DNA from 4 places in the Sedimentibacter sp. genome. Region 1 is predicted to be linked to each of the others. Evidence: riboswitches for the same ligand, from Rfam matches in the RefSeq annotation. Region 1 holds a riboswitch; each other region holds the start of a gene.
The links. A riboswitch is a leader RNA that binds a small molecule or an ion and turns the genes downstream of it on or off. The one in region 1 is predicted to bind cobalamin.
Positions count from the first base shown of each region.

Region 2: another riboswitch for cobalamin. It lies ahead of AAGU76_RS03755 (anaerobic ribonucleoside triphosphate reductase); the one in region 1 lies ahead of AAGU76_RS18740 (prenyltransferase/squalene oxidase repeat-containing protein).
Region 3: another riboswitch for cobalamin. It lies ahead of AAGU76_RS03795 (cobyrinate a,c-diamide synthase); the one in region 1 lies ahead of AAGU76_RS18740 (prenyltransferase/squalene oxidase repeat-containing protein).
Region 4: another riboswitch for cobalamin. It lies ahead of AAGU76_RS13045 (ABC transporter substrate-binding protein); the one in region 1 lies ahead of AAGU76_RS18740 (prenyltransferase/squalene oxidase repeat-containing protein).

Region 1 is NZ_JBCFAS010000007.1:61,615-65,073, forward strand. It holds gene AAGU76_RS18730 (hypothetical protein) at 1-107, shown strand, start outside; gene AAGU76_RS18735 (TIM barrel protein) at 256-1,047, shown strand; cobalamin riboswitch at 1,034-1,250, shown strand; gene AAGU76_RS18740 (prenyltransferase/squalene oxidase repeat-containing protein) at 1,360-2,508, shown strand; gene AAGU76_RS18745 (DUF4430 domain-containing protein) at 2,513-3,313, shown strand; gene AAGU76_RS18750 (energy-coupling factor transporter transmembrane component T) at 3,310-3,459, shown strand, end outside.
Region 2 is NZ_JBCFAS010000001.1:775,233-778,691, reverse strand. It holds gene AAGU76_RS03755 (anaerobic ribonucleoside triphosphate reductase) at 1-1,486, opposite strand, end outside; cobalamin riboswitch at 1,584-1,756, opposite strand; gene AAGU76_RS03750 ((2Fe-2S)-binding protein) at 2,034-2,339, shown strand; gene AAGU76_RS03745 (NAD(P)/FAD-dependent oxidoreductase) at 2,336-3,436, shown strand; gene AAGU76_RS03740 (4Fe-4S ferredoxin) at 3,429-3,459, shown strand, end outside.
Region 3 is NZ_JBCFAS010000001.1:785,619-789,077, reverse strand. It holds gene AAGU76_RS03805 (hypothetical protein) at 133-756, opposite strand; gene AAGU76_RS03800 (N-acetylmuramoyl-L-alanine amidase) at 912-1,628, opposite strand; cobalamin riboswitch at 1,733-1,900, shown strand; gene AAGU76_RS03795 (cobyrinate a,c-diamide synthase) at 1,985-3,361, shown strand; gene cbiB (adenosylcobinamide-phosphate synthase CbiB) at 3,358-3,459, shown strand, end outside.
Region 4 is NZ_JBCFAS010000003.1:258,213-261,671, reverse strand. It holds gene AAGU76_RS13050 (valine--tRNA ligase) at 1-908, opposite strand, end outside; T-box leader at 1,076-1,280, opposite strand; cobalamin riboswitch at 1,402-1,587, shown strand; gene AAGU76_RS13045 (ABC transporter substrate-binding protein) at 1,760-2,731, shown strand; gene AAGU76_RS13040 (iron ABC transporter permease) at 2,728-3,459, shown strand, end outside.

The sequences.
Region 1 (3,459 bases):
TGGTATCAGAAATGGCTGTTAACAAGGGCGGACAGTCCGTTGCAGAATGTGCAAGAACCATGGAAAAAGGCGTTTCCGAATGTGCAAAGGCAGAGGTATGCGAATAATAGTCAGATGTAACTTTTAGCCCCGGGTATCCGGGGCTTTTTCATTTGCGGCAGCCGGAGATCAAAGCTTCGTATGGACTTATTTCTAAGGCTGATATATAATGTAAGTACATTTCATGATTTGGAATATGTAACGTCAGGAGAAAAAATGATTAACGACAGACTTTATGTGGGTACAATCGCGTGTGATGCTGCACAGGTTGCAGGTGAATACGGGCTTGGCATCGAGGTGGATGAATTTTGCACCGCATCCAACATGGACGGGGAAATTTTTAAGGAGATTGATTTAAGGGTAAGGAAAAAGATGAGTGTTTCAGACAGACACATTTTCCATGCTCCATTCAACGAGCTTTTCCCTGCTGCAGTGGATCCCCTGGCAGTGGAGCTGGCATTTAAAAGGTTTGAGCAGTCCTATGCTTTGGCTCGTGATCTGGGCATCAAAAGGATGGTTGTTCACACAGGTTATGTTCCCTTCTTCTATTTCAAAAGCTGGTTCAAGGAAAGGTCCGTGGAGTTCTGGAAGAAGTTTATGAGCGACAAGCCTGTAGACTTCGGCATCATGATTGAAAATGTGCTGGAGGATGAGCCCCAAACGCTGGCTGAAATCATTGAAGGAATCAATGACAGCAGGGTGACAGCATGCCTGGACATAGGTCATGCCTTCTGCAAATCCAAGCTGGAACTGACGGAGTGGATAAAAACCCTCGGCCCATGGCTGGGTCATGCCCACCTTCACAACAACGACATGTCCGACGACTACCACTGGCCTCTGGGAATCGGACACATTGACATGAACAGGGTATTGGAAGAGCTTACGAAAAATTCCCGCAGCAGTCTTACATTTACCGTTGAAAACTCCCAATGTAATGAATCAGTTCGGTGGCTGAAGGACAACGGCTGGATATATGAAAAAAATGTCATAAATGACATATTGAAATGAATTTGGCTTTATGTTAAAATTGTAGAAATTGAATACTATGATTGTTATTATGCAAGGAAGTCGGGTGAGAATCCCGCACGAACCGGTCACTGTGTACGCTGAGCAAACTTCAGCCGCTAAAGCGGCAGCCACTGTCTATGATGGGAAGGCGAAGGAAGCTATGAAGCAAAGTCAGGATATTTGCCGACAATTGCTCTTGGCTGTTTTCCTGGTAGGAACAGTGCGGATATATATGTTATATAAGAATGTTGAGCATTTGCCGAACAAATATCGGCAAGTGCTTTTTATTTTGCAAAAAAAGGTGAGGAGAACATGAATAAGAAAAATTACATGAAGTGTTTTAGGGCAATAAGCATCGTTTTATGTCTTGTTACGGCACAAAGCTTTATGCTGCCTGCCATGGCCGCAACCGCTGCGGACAACGGAATTGGGGCAGTTATGGACAACGTGTCCCTGAGTCTTATGAACAACATCTCTTCGGCAGAAAATCCATGGTCAGTCATTGGCCTGGCACGCTCCGGCAAGGATGTTCCTGACAAATATTATGACATTTATGTTAAAAGCCTGGAAGAAAAGCTCAAGTCCAGGGGAGGAGTGCTTAACCAGAGAAAGTATTCAGAGTACTCAAGCGCTGTTCTGGCTTTGACCGCTCTTGGAAAGGACCCTGCTGATGCAGCGGGCTACAATCTGCTGGAAAAACTGTCGGACTATGACAAGGTTGTAAGCCAGGGCATAAACGGTGCTGTATGGGCGCTTATTGCCCTTGATGCGGGAGGGTACGCTGTGCCTCAAGCGGAAGGCGTCAATAACCTGACTTCCCGTGAAAAGCTGGTGGATCTGATGGTTTCCAGGGAGCTTCCCGGCGGCGGGTGGTCCATGGGCGAAAGCAATGCTGACCCGGATGTGACGGCCATGGTTTTGCAATCTCTGTCAAGCTACATGGACAGAGAAGATGTGAAGGCAGCAGCAGACAGGGCTGTTGAAGCTCTTTCCCGCATGCAGAAAGATGACGGAGGCTTTGAATCATGGGGATACGAGAACTCTGAAAGCGCATCCCAGGTTCTGGTGGCCCTGTGTTCCCTGGGTATAGATCCTGCCAGAGATGTGAGGTTCGTCAAGAACGGAAATACTGTGGTGTCAAATCTCATAAACAAGTTTTACAAAAAATCTGCCGGAGGTTTCATGCATACGGAAGGGACACCAGTGGATGAGCTTGCAACCAACCAAGCATTCTATGCGATTGCCGCATATGAAAGATTTCTATCAGGCAAAACAAATCTGTACGACATGAGCGATGTGAACAGGCCGTACAATGAGTCTTCAAAGCATGACAGCCTTGAGAATCCGGACCAAAAGGAATTTCACAGCGAAATCTCACCAGAGATATCAGCAGTAAGAAAAGCTGCAGCCAGGCTGGCAGGTATGATTTTAAGGGTTGCAGCTGTACAAGGCAGAAGGTGACAATATGAAGAACAGGAAAATCTGGATAGTTTTATTGCTTTTTTTTCTGGGAGTGTGCACAGCTTTGGCGTTACAGCTGGCAGCTGAAGGCCTGGACAGCAATACACCGACTGCGAAAGACGAGGAAGCAGCAGTGGCGCATTCTGAACAGCCTGAAACTCAAACAGGAAAGCAGGATGTGCTTCCGGAGGACAAGGAACTGAATGATGACAATGAAACGCCTGCAGCTGAAAATGTCCTTGCAAAACCGTCTAAGGATGCCGATCCTTCGGATGACGTGGATGGTAAAAACGATGACGGTGCCAAGGCTGAAAATGAAACCGTGAACCAACCTTCAGAAGCTGAAGCTTCCAAAGCCGATGAATCAGATGCTGCAAAAGAATTAAAATGCACCCTGTCTGTGGACTGCAAAACCATACTTGACAACATGGACAGGCTGAATCCGGAAAAGGAGGACATCTTACCGGAGGACGGAATTATATATGGAGCCCGTGAGGTTGTGTTCTACCAGGGTGAGACCGTATTTGACGTGCTTCTGAGGGAAATGAAAAACAACAGGATTCATATGGAATACTCAATGAATCCGCTGTATAACTCAGACTACATAGAAGGAATAGGAAATTTTTACGAGCTTGACTGCGGTGAGCTGAGCGGCTGGGTCTACCTGGTAAACGGCAAGTCTCCCAATTACGGAAGCAGCCAGTACAAATTGTCTGAAAATGATGTGATCCAATGGAGGTACACCTGCGACCTGGGAAGAGATGTGGGGGCGGCTTTTGACGGAAAGGACGGTTCAAAGCAATGAAAGACACATTCAGCACCTATCATCCGCTGATTAATCTGGCATTTTTCACTCTGGTCATAGGTGTATCAATATTTGCGTTGCATCCTGCGGTGCTGCTCATATCTTTTGCAAGTTCATTTGCATATTCGGCGAAGCTGAACAAAAGA
Region 2 (3,459 bases), on a different contig from region 1:
ACATGAGCATTGGAAACTGTTTTTTTAGTGCAGTGCACTGGAATACAAACCTGTCATAAAGCTGTTCTGCAGCCGTATCAATACACTGCTGAAGCTTCTTGAAAAATTCTCTCATCTTTTCATTTTCGTCTTCAATTTCCATGCACTCCAGGGCAAGCTTAACAATGTTTACGGTGGTGAAGGACAGGTTGCCTCTTCCTATGGATGTCTTTTCTCCGTGTCTGTCCTCAAATACTCTGGTTCGGCATCCCATGGTGGCTGTTTCCTTCTCGAATCTCCTGGGGTCCTCTGCGCTCCAGCCCTCATGAATGTTGAATGAAGCATCAAGGTTCAGGAAGTTTGGAAAGAACCTTCTGGCTGAAACCTTGCAGGCATACTTGTACAAGTCGTAGTTCCTGTCTTCAGGCAGGTAGTTTACACCTCTTTTTTTCTTCCAGATATGAATGGGGAATATTGGCGTTTCACCGTTTCCAACTCCATGGTACGTGGACTTCAATACTTCTCTTATGATGCATCTTCCTTCGGCGCTTGTATCTGTTCCATAGTTTATGGAGCTGAACACCACCTGGTTTCCGCCTCTGGAATGGATGGTGTTCATGTTGTGGATGAACGCCTCCATGGACTGGTGAACTCGCTTCACGGCAGAATTTATTGCCTGCTGCTTGTACCTTTTAACTCCTTCAAGATTGTCAAGGGTTGTCTCAGCATAATCGTCGATTATCTCATCATAAAGAGAACTTAAATCTATGTTTAAAAGTTCTTCTATTTTTTTTACCTCCTCCACGTAAGTCAATCTGACGTATGGAGCCAGGTAAAAATCAAATGCCGGTATTGACTGGCCGCCGTGCATTTCGTTTTGAATCTGCTCCATGGAAATGCAGCCTATTATGGACGCTGTCTCAATTCTTTTTGCAGGCCTGCTTGAGCCGTGCCCGGCCCTGAAGCCGTTTGTGAGGATGTAGTCCAAAGGGTGCTGCAGGCAAGTCAGCGATTTTGTGGGGTAGTAATCCTTGTCGTGCACATGTATGTAGTTATTGTCAACGAAGGTTTTGGATTTTTCGGAAAGAAGGCAGTCATCCACAAAAGGTTTGGATGATTCGCTTGCAAATTTCATCATCATTCCTGCCGGGGTATCAGCGTTCATGTTTGCATTTTCTCTGGTGACGTCATTTGGAACTGTGTTGACTATGTCCATGTAGATGTCGTACTGCCTGCGGCCCCTGGCTATATTTCTTTTGTTTCTGTAAATGATGTACTCCTTTGCAACATCCTTTCTCTTGCTGGCCATGAGTTTCTTTTCAACCAGGTCCTGAATCTGTTCAACGGAAATGATCTCTTTTGTGCTGTCCGAAATGTCCTGGGCAATGTCCTTTGCCAGCTGCACATCCAGACCTGTTATCGTGTGGTTCATTGCTTTCAGAATTGCGTCTGATATCTTGCTCTTGTCAAACTCGATGAGCCTTCCGTCTCTTTTGATTACATTCATAATGTTCCTCCCTTGTCAGCATAAAAAAACTGCGGCTATTAACCACAGTCCGTATTTACTGTAAAAATATGCTCTGTATCACTTGACCAATTACCCGTTGGTGTGATCAGCTTCATGCAGGTCTTCTGGCTTGCACATTTGCATTGCTTTCTCCTTCCCGAAAAGTGGATATGAAAGCAACTACATGCATACAGCGGCGGGACCGCGCAGGATTTTTACCTGCTTCCCTCTTAGCTGCCTATTGGCAGAACATGAAACCAATATTTGATTACTACTAGATTATCATCAACTGGTTTTTTTGTCAACCTGTATTCCATGGAGCAATTATTGTTTATACGTATAAGGGGCAGAAATCTAGCGTATTCGGAAGGCGATTTTTATATCCTTCAAATATGTTTGTCATAAATCCGACGCTGCGTCGGAAAACCGACGCATAAAAACAACATTGTCCTCCAACTATCGGGTATTTTACACATTTATGTTTTTATTCCTTTGGCATGCTAATTGCATAGATTAGGACATCCAACATATTTAAAGGAGTGATGTTATGAGAATTGAACAACATCCTATTCTTCAGTTCCAGAGAGGGAATAAAATCAAATTCACCTTCAATGGACAGGAAGTGGAAGGATACGAAGGCGAAACAATAGCAGCAGCTCTTCATGCCGCCGGTGTGAAGGTGCTCGGAAAAAGCTTGTTCCTGCACAGACCCAGAGGATTTTACTGTGCAATCGGCAACTGTTCGTCATGTCTGATGACCGTAAACGGAACAGCCAACGTGAAGACATGCGTTACTGATCTGGAGGAAGGAATGATAGTCGAAACTCAGGAAGGCAAGGGAGTGATAGTATGAAACATACAGAGCTGTTGATTATAGGAGGAGGCCCTGCAGGTCTTTGTGCTGCCATAAGCGCCGCGTCCTCCGGAGCAAAGGTTTTGATAGTTGAGAGAAACAAGAATCTCGGAGGTCAGCTTGTTAAGCAGACACACATGTTTTTTGGCTCTGAGAAACAATACGCTTCAACACGTGGTATAGATATTACAGGAATATTATTGAAGGAACTTGACAAGTACAAAGAAAACGTCGAAATACTAACAGATACCACTGTTGTAGGAATGTATGAGGACGGAACTGTGACGGCTTTGCACAAGGAAGACAATTATTTCAAGATAAAACCTGAGGCTGTTGTGGTAGCCACGGGAGCATTTGAGAAGGCGCTGGCATTTCCCAACAACGATCTTCCGGGCATTTACGGTGCAGGTGCTGTACAGACTCTCATGAACGTATACGGCATCAAGCCGGGCGACAAGGTTTTAATGGTAGGAGCCGGAAACATAGGGCTGATTGTAAGCTACCAGCTCATGCAGGCAGGAGTTGAGGTTAAGGCAATTCTTGATGCGGCGCCGAAAATAGGCGGATACCTTGTGCATGCTTCCAAAATAAGAAGAATGGGCGTGCCGATTCTCACTTCCCACACAGTGAAGGAAGCAATAGGAAAAAACAGCCTTGAAAAAGCCATAGTGTGCCAGGTTGACGAAAGGTTCAATCCGGTTGAAGGCACAGAGATTGAATTTGATGCAGATGTCATGTGCATATCCGTAGGCCTCACTCCTCTTAATGAGCTGTTGTCCATGAGGGGATGCCAGATGAAGTACGTTCCGCAGCTCAGCGGTCTTGTTCCCTTGAGAAACGAGGACTACGAAACAACAGTAGAAAATGTATTTGCGGCAGGAGATGCCACCGGAGTGGAAGAAGCCAGTGCAGCAATGGTTGAAGGGTATCTTGCTGGACTTTGCGCGGCTGCAAAAATAGGTTACAAGGGCGAAGATTACAGCGAAAGAAAGAATGATTACGTGAAACAGCTTGATGCGTTGCGTTCTGGACCTGTAGGAAAGCACATTCTTTCCGGAATTGAACAGATAGTAACAACAGGAGGCCAGTATGTTTGAGAAGACAGGAATACCCAGCAAAG
Region 3 (3,459 bases), on a different contig from region 1:
AAAGAAGCTATTATAGGCATTAATTTTTTCATGGGAAACCTCCAACAGATAGTCTCTGCTCGGTTCGCTATTAGAACAGGAAGGTTCCGCTACGCTAGTTGTGAAAAAATGAGTTTTTGTTAGTCAGCCCAATCATTCTTTAAAAAATAAACAGACTTTTCTGTTAATTGCATTTAATGTTGCTTTTATTGTTGAATCAATCTTGTTGTTGGTCACTATGGAGGAACCTATAAGTACATTTTCCCTGCCGTGTTCTATGTGTGTTATTGCTGCGACCATAACATCCTTTCCTGCCACTCTTGCTGATTGTATGTCCTCAACAATGAAGCAGTCCAGGTCGATTGCTTTTTTAATTGAATCCAAAGTAGACAAAGCCGCTACCATGAGAGTGTTTTTTTCTGATTTTATTCCTTCTGCAATGCCTGTAAACTCTTTTTCGTCCCAGGAAAGCTTGGTATTGATTTTTATTCTGTCGTTTGTTGTTTCATTGGTGTAACCATCATACAAAAGCCTGAAGTCTGTATTGATTGAAATGTTTTTGTTGATTTGAGCCACACTGATGATTTTATAATCCACGTCCAGATTAAAGTGTGATAGCAGAGCGGTGCGAATGTCACGAGATATCTGTTTTGAGTGCCTGCTGCTGTCAGACAGAACATGTATTTCGCTAATATTGCCATTTGCATCAGAAATAATTTTACACGACATGACAGATTTTATATTGGCTAAGAAATATTCCACTTCATCAAAATTCATATTATTCCTCCAAATGTTATACTACACGCTTAAATTATAATACAGAATTCGCATGTTTTCAACAATTAATTAAAAAATTTTCATATTTTTCTAAAATTTATACAAAAAAAACACATCTTTTCGACAAAATGAAAAAATGTGTTTAATTAAATATGTTAAATTTCATTAAAATATTTTACAACTCCTGTAAAAATAGCCCATGCTGCCTTTTCCTGGTACTCGTCGGTAACAAGTTTTTGTTCTTCCATATTGTTGGATAAAAATCCACATTCAATGAGTACTACAGTGTTTTTTGTGTCATCCATTATCTTGATATCCTTTTTTACCTGCGGTACCCGTGAGTTGGCAGGGTCAAGGATTGTTTTCAAACTGTCCTGAAGAATAAGGGCTGCCTTCTTTCCCTGTTCATTACTTTTTTGGTAAAAAACATGCGCTCCGTAATACTGCTTCTGTGGGAAGGCATTGAGATGTATGGATATGACCAAGTCGGCATTGGAATTGTTTATTGCTTCAACACGGTTTTTAAGATCTTCGTTTTTCTTGGCTCTGATGGTTTCAGATATGCCGGTGTAAAGGCCGGTGTCGTTATACCTGGTCATTTCCACCTCAAATCCGCTCCCTTCAAGAAAACGCATGAGTTTTTCGGAAATTGCAAGGTTGATGGGTGCTTCACCAATATTCATATCACCGCTGGCGCCCTGGTCTATGCCTCCGTGGCCGGGGTCTATGAGAATCTTCAGTTTTCCTACCTTGTCGGTAGTCTCATTTATTGTGGGACTGGTCTTGGTCATATTTGAAAATATAATCATCAAAATTGTGATTGCAAGGGCTATTGAAAATACCACATTTATCTTTTTTAACACATTTTCCATACAATCCTCCGTTATGTATTCTTATTTAAGCTTATGAGTGGAGAACCCTAATATTACAAAATTTATCGGTTTGACAACCATGCATTAATCATATATAATTAATTCAATTGAATATTGAATTTGGTAACAATTGTTTTAAAAGGGAAAACAGTAAATCTGTTACAGCCCCCGCTACTGTAAAGGTGATAATTCTCAAGACCACTGTGAAAACGGGAAGGTGAGCGTTAGATGAACCGATAGTCAGGAGACCTGCCGAATTTGGTTTGAGGATTTTCGGGAGGATAATCTTAAATTTTACGTAAAGCTAATCTTCCATTCAGGAAGATTTTTTATTTCATAATCAAAGCAAAGAGGAAGTGGTTTATATTAAAATTAATGTACCAAGATTAATGATTGCGGCAGCCGGTAGCAACAACGGCAAGACCACGATCACAACAGCTCTTCTGAAAGGTTTTTCAATGAAGGGGAAAAAGGTAGCAGCATACAAATGCGGACCGGACTACATAGACCCTATGTTTCACTCGGAGGTTATAAACGTGCCTTCAAGAAACATAGATACTTTTATGCTTGGAGAAAATATCTGCAGATATGTTCTTGGAAAAAACAGCAAAGGAGCAGACATTTCCATAATCGAAGGAGTCATGGGATACTACGATGGAATCGGACACACAACAGAGGCAAGCTCCTACGAAATTTCAAGGCTTTTAAACTGTCCCACTGTTCTGGTGCTGGACGTAAACGGCATGGCTGTTTCAGCCTGCGCTTTAATAGAGGGCTTTCAGAGCTTCAGGGAAGGAAACAACATAAAAGGAGTAATACTGAACAATATTTCCGAAGGAATGTACAGCTACTACAGGGAACTCATAGAAAAAAACACAAATATAAAGGTTTACGGATTTCTTGAGAGATTGGAAAACTGCAGGCTTGAAAGCAGGCATCTTGGGCTTGTAACAGCTCAGGAAGTAGGGAACTTGTCCGACATTGTTCGTGAGCTGGGTGAAAACGCACTTAAAACTATAGATATGGATGGTTTGTACCAACTGTCTCTTACAGCTCCCGAACTTGAATATGATGAACCAGTCATTGAAAGAAAGGGAAGTGTGAACATAGGACTTGCATACGACAAGGCTTTTTGCTTTTACTACAGGGACAGCCTTGATGTTCTTGAAGCTATGGGAGCAAATTTGGTGAAGTTCAGTCCGCTTAGTGATAGGAAGCTTCCTGAAAACATCAGCGGCTTAATTTTTGGAGGAGGCTACCCTGAACTATACATGAAAGAACTGTCTCAAAACAAATCAATGATGGAAGAAATCAGGAAAAAGGTTGAAGAAGGAATGCCTGTCTTTGCCGAATGCGGAGGCTACATGTACCTACTTGACTCCTTTAAGGATGAAAAAGATGAATACAATCTGGTGGGATCGGCAAAAGGACAAAGCTTCATGACCAAAAAGCTCCACAATTTCGGATATGTGACCCTTACGGCGAACAAGGACAACCTCATGTGCAGAAAGGGCGGCACAATAAGGGCTCACGAGTTTCATTTCAGCACCAGCACAAATTTAGGAAATGCGTTTACTGCAACAAAACCGGAATCAGGAAGAACATGGAATTGCATAATTGCAGGCGAAGACAGGTTCATGGGGTATCCCCACCTGCATTTTCTTGGCAACATAGATTTTGCTCAAAACTTCATAAATAAATCCATAGATTATACCAAGAGGCAAAGCATATGATTCCGTTGATTGCAGGTTACATTATTGATTTTTTAATAGGAGATCCGCAAGGGTTTCCGCATCCGGTAAGGCTAATAGGAAAATTAATCAGCTTCATG
Region 4 (3,459 bases), on a different contig from region 1:
TCTTCGTTCATGCAGTTTATCTGTTCCAGGTTGTGGCGAAGTCCTATCTCAAAGTCATTGGGGTCGTGGCATGGAGTTATTTTCAATGCACCTGTTCCTTTTTCCATGTCTGGGTACTCATCTCCGATTATGGGAATTTCTCTTCCAACCAGAGGAACAATTACTTTCTTTCCTATGAGGTGCTTGTATCTTTCATCTTCCGGATGGGCGGCTATGGCCACGTCTCCGAATATTGTCTCAGGCCTTGTGGTTGCGACAACGAAGTACTCATCAGGATTTTCAACGTATGGGTATTTTACATAGTAGTACTTGCCCGGTATGTCCTCGTGCTCAACCTCTGCGTCTGACAGTGTAGTCTGGCAGTCGGGGCACCAGTTAATTATCCTGTTTCCTCTGTAAATCAGTCCCTTTTCATAAAGCTTTATGAAAAATTCAACTACGGCTTCGTTGCAGCCTTCATCCATGGTGAATCTTTCTCTTGACCAGTCGCATGAATTGCCCAGCTTCTTAACCTGCTTTACGATTCTTCCGCCGTATTCTTCCTTCCACTGCCATGCACGTTTTAAGAATTCTTCCCTGCCGATATCTTCCTTGGATTTTCCTTCTTCCTTCTTGAGCCTTTCAACTACCTTAACCTCCGTAGCTATGCTGGCGTGGTCGGAGCCCGGAAGCCACAAGGCTTCATAGCCCTGCATCCTTTTCCATCTTGTGAGTACATCCTGCAGAGTCATGTCAAGAGCATGCCCCATGTGAAGCTGTCCTGTTATGTTCGGAGGAGGCATCACTATGGTGAAGGGTTTTTTGTCCTTGTTCACTTCTGCCTTAAAGCAGTTTTCTTCCATCCAAATATCATAAATCTTGTCTTCAAATTCTTTTGGATTGTACTTGCTGGGTATGTTTGTTGTCATAATATATATTCCTTTCATCATAATATAGATTCAAATTTTTGTTTCAGTATTGCATAGCTTCGCAGTTTCGTTCACCAATTTATCAGCTCGCTGCGCTCGCATAAGCCGGGAACTCATTGCGGTTGACCTGCCGCTGTCGGGCATACAAAAAGCGGGTGTTCTCCTCACAAAAGGACGAGAAAACCCGCGGTACCACCTAATTTCCATTACGGCTCTTAATTGTATAACGGAATAACCGTTTAATCCTACTTTAGTTCGGATTAAATGCTCCAAAGCTACCTTCGGCACACATGTACTTATGAAACCTTTCAACCGGCGGGTTTCACTCTCTGGAAAGTTTATGAGCCTACTCCTCTTCATCACAGCATCATATTTAATTACTTACCATAATATTAAAATAATGTTTATTTGTCAATAACTATTTGAGCAATTTGTACGCGGATTTACATAATCAATTGACAATCATAATATTTTATAATATACTTGAGGCAATTAAACATCTTTCGATATTGGTGCGCCTTTGGCAATAATAGGGAATTGGGTTTGAATCCCAAACAGTCCTGCTGCCGTAATGAGAGAGCGGTTTTTTATGCTTTTAGCAACCACTGGATTTTCCGGGAAGGTAAAAAACAGCTATGACCTCTGAGTCGGAAAACCTGCCAGTATTATTTGCGTAAATACCGCAAATGCTATGCATTCCAGGAAGAAGGGCGATAGCTTACAGTAACAGTTGGACTCATAAGTCTGTGGTAATTACGTTTCGGCAATCCGAAACGTTTTTTTATTGTTCAGACAGTCAGACTAATCGATTCGTATTTGCAGGGATGTTTAAAATACATCGGAGGTAATATATGAAAAAGAAATTAGCAGCAGCCGTGGTAATGTTGGTTATCATGGCATCAGCAACCGCATGTTCCAAGTACATGCCGCAGGAAAAACCGGTTCAGAGCGCTTCAAAGGAACCAGCGCAGGAAACACAGCAGAAGGCGGAGCTTCCCACAGAAGACAGAGCCGGAAACAAGATAGAAATACCTGAAAATGTGGAAAAGATAATTTCCATGTCTCCATCAAACACCGAGATAATCGTTGCCCTGGGTCTTGGAGACAAGATTATAGCAACCGACAAATATTCAAGAGATATTGAAGGTCTCCCGGAAGGCATACCCTACTTTGACATGATGACTCCGGACGTGGAGCAGCTTGTTGCTCTTGAACCTGACCTGATAATTGCTTCAGGCATGAGCAAGAAAGACGGAAACGACCCCTTCAAGCCGGTTAAGGATCTTGGCATATGCATGGCTTACATTCCTTCAAGCAGCAGCATGGATGGCATATATGAAGACATAATGTTCCTGGCAAATTCCCTTCATGCAAAGGAAAAAGGGCAGGAGCTTGTCGAAGGAATGAAGGTGAAGATTGATGAAATCAAAAAACTTTCGGCCAATGTGAAGGAAAAGAAGACCATATACTTTGAAATAGCCGCAATGCCCAACCTTTACAGCTTCGGCAGCGGTGTGTTCCTCAATGAGATGATTGAAATAATCGGTGCAGAAAATGTTTTTAAGGACCAGGAAAAATGGATTTCAGTATCGGACGAATCCGTTTTAGCAGCAAATCCGGACGTGATACTGACAAATGTAAGTTATGTGGAAAACCCCACGGAAGAAATAAAGTCAAGAGCCGGCTGGGACAGCATGGAAGCTGTCAAGAACAACCAGGTATTTTATATTGACAACACATCAAGTTCACTTTCAAACCACAATGTGGTTAAGGCACTGCAAGAGATTGCTGAAGCCGTATATCCTGAAGTTTATGTGAAATGAGCACAAGAATAAAGGTTATCATATCCGTCGTAATCTGCATAATAGTAGTGATGATGGGCATAGGACTGGGAAGCATTTATGTTCCCGGAAGCCATATAATAAATATAGCGGCCAACAAGCTCTTCTCATATCCCCTTAGCTCGGATGTTAAATCAGTTTCGGTTTCAATTGTGTGGAACCTGAGGCTGCCCAGAACAATTCTGGCATTTCTTGTGGGAGGGGCCTTGGCTGTAAGCGGCACTGTAATGCAGTCGGTTCTTAAAAACCCTCTGGCATCGTCCTATACACTGGGAGTTTCTTCCGGAGCGTCATTGGGAGCTGCCTTTGTCATAGTCACGGGATTTTCAATACCGCTGATTGGACCTTTCACGCTTCCTTTGGTAGGCCTCACTTTTGGTCTTCTGACTGTTTTCTCTGCTGTGAAGTTTGCGTCCAAAATGGACAGAAATCTTGAAAACAACACGATCATACTTGTAGGAATGGTGTTCTCCCTGTTTGTGAATGCCATTCTCACCTTGCTGACTTCCATGGCGAAGGAGCATCTTGAGCAGCTTACGTTCTGGCAGATGGGTAGCTTCGCCCTGAAGGACTGGTCCAACGCTGCAGTGCTGTTTCCAATCGTGGTTGCCGGCGTGCTGGTCATAGGCAGCTACGCAAAGGAACTGGACATAATGACATTCGGCGAGGAGCAGGCCTTCACCATGGGTGTGGATGTCCAGAAGGTAAAA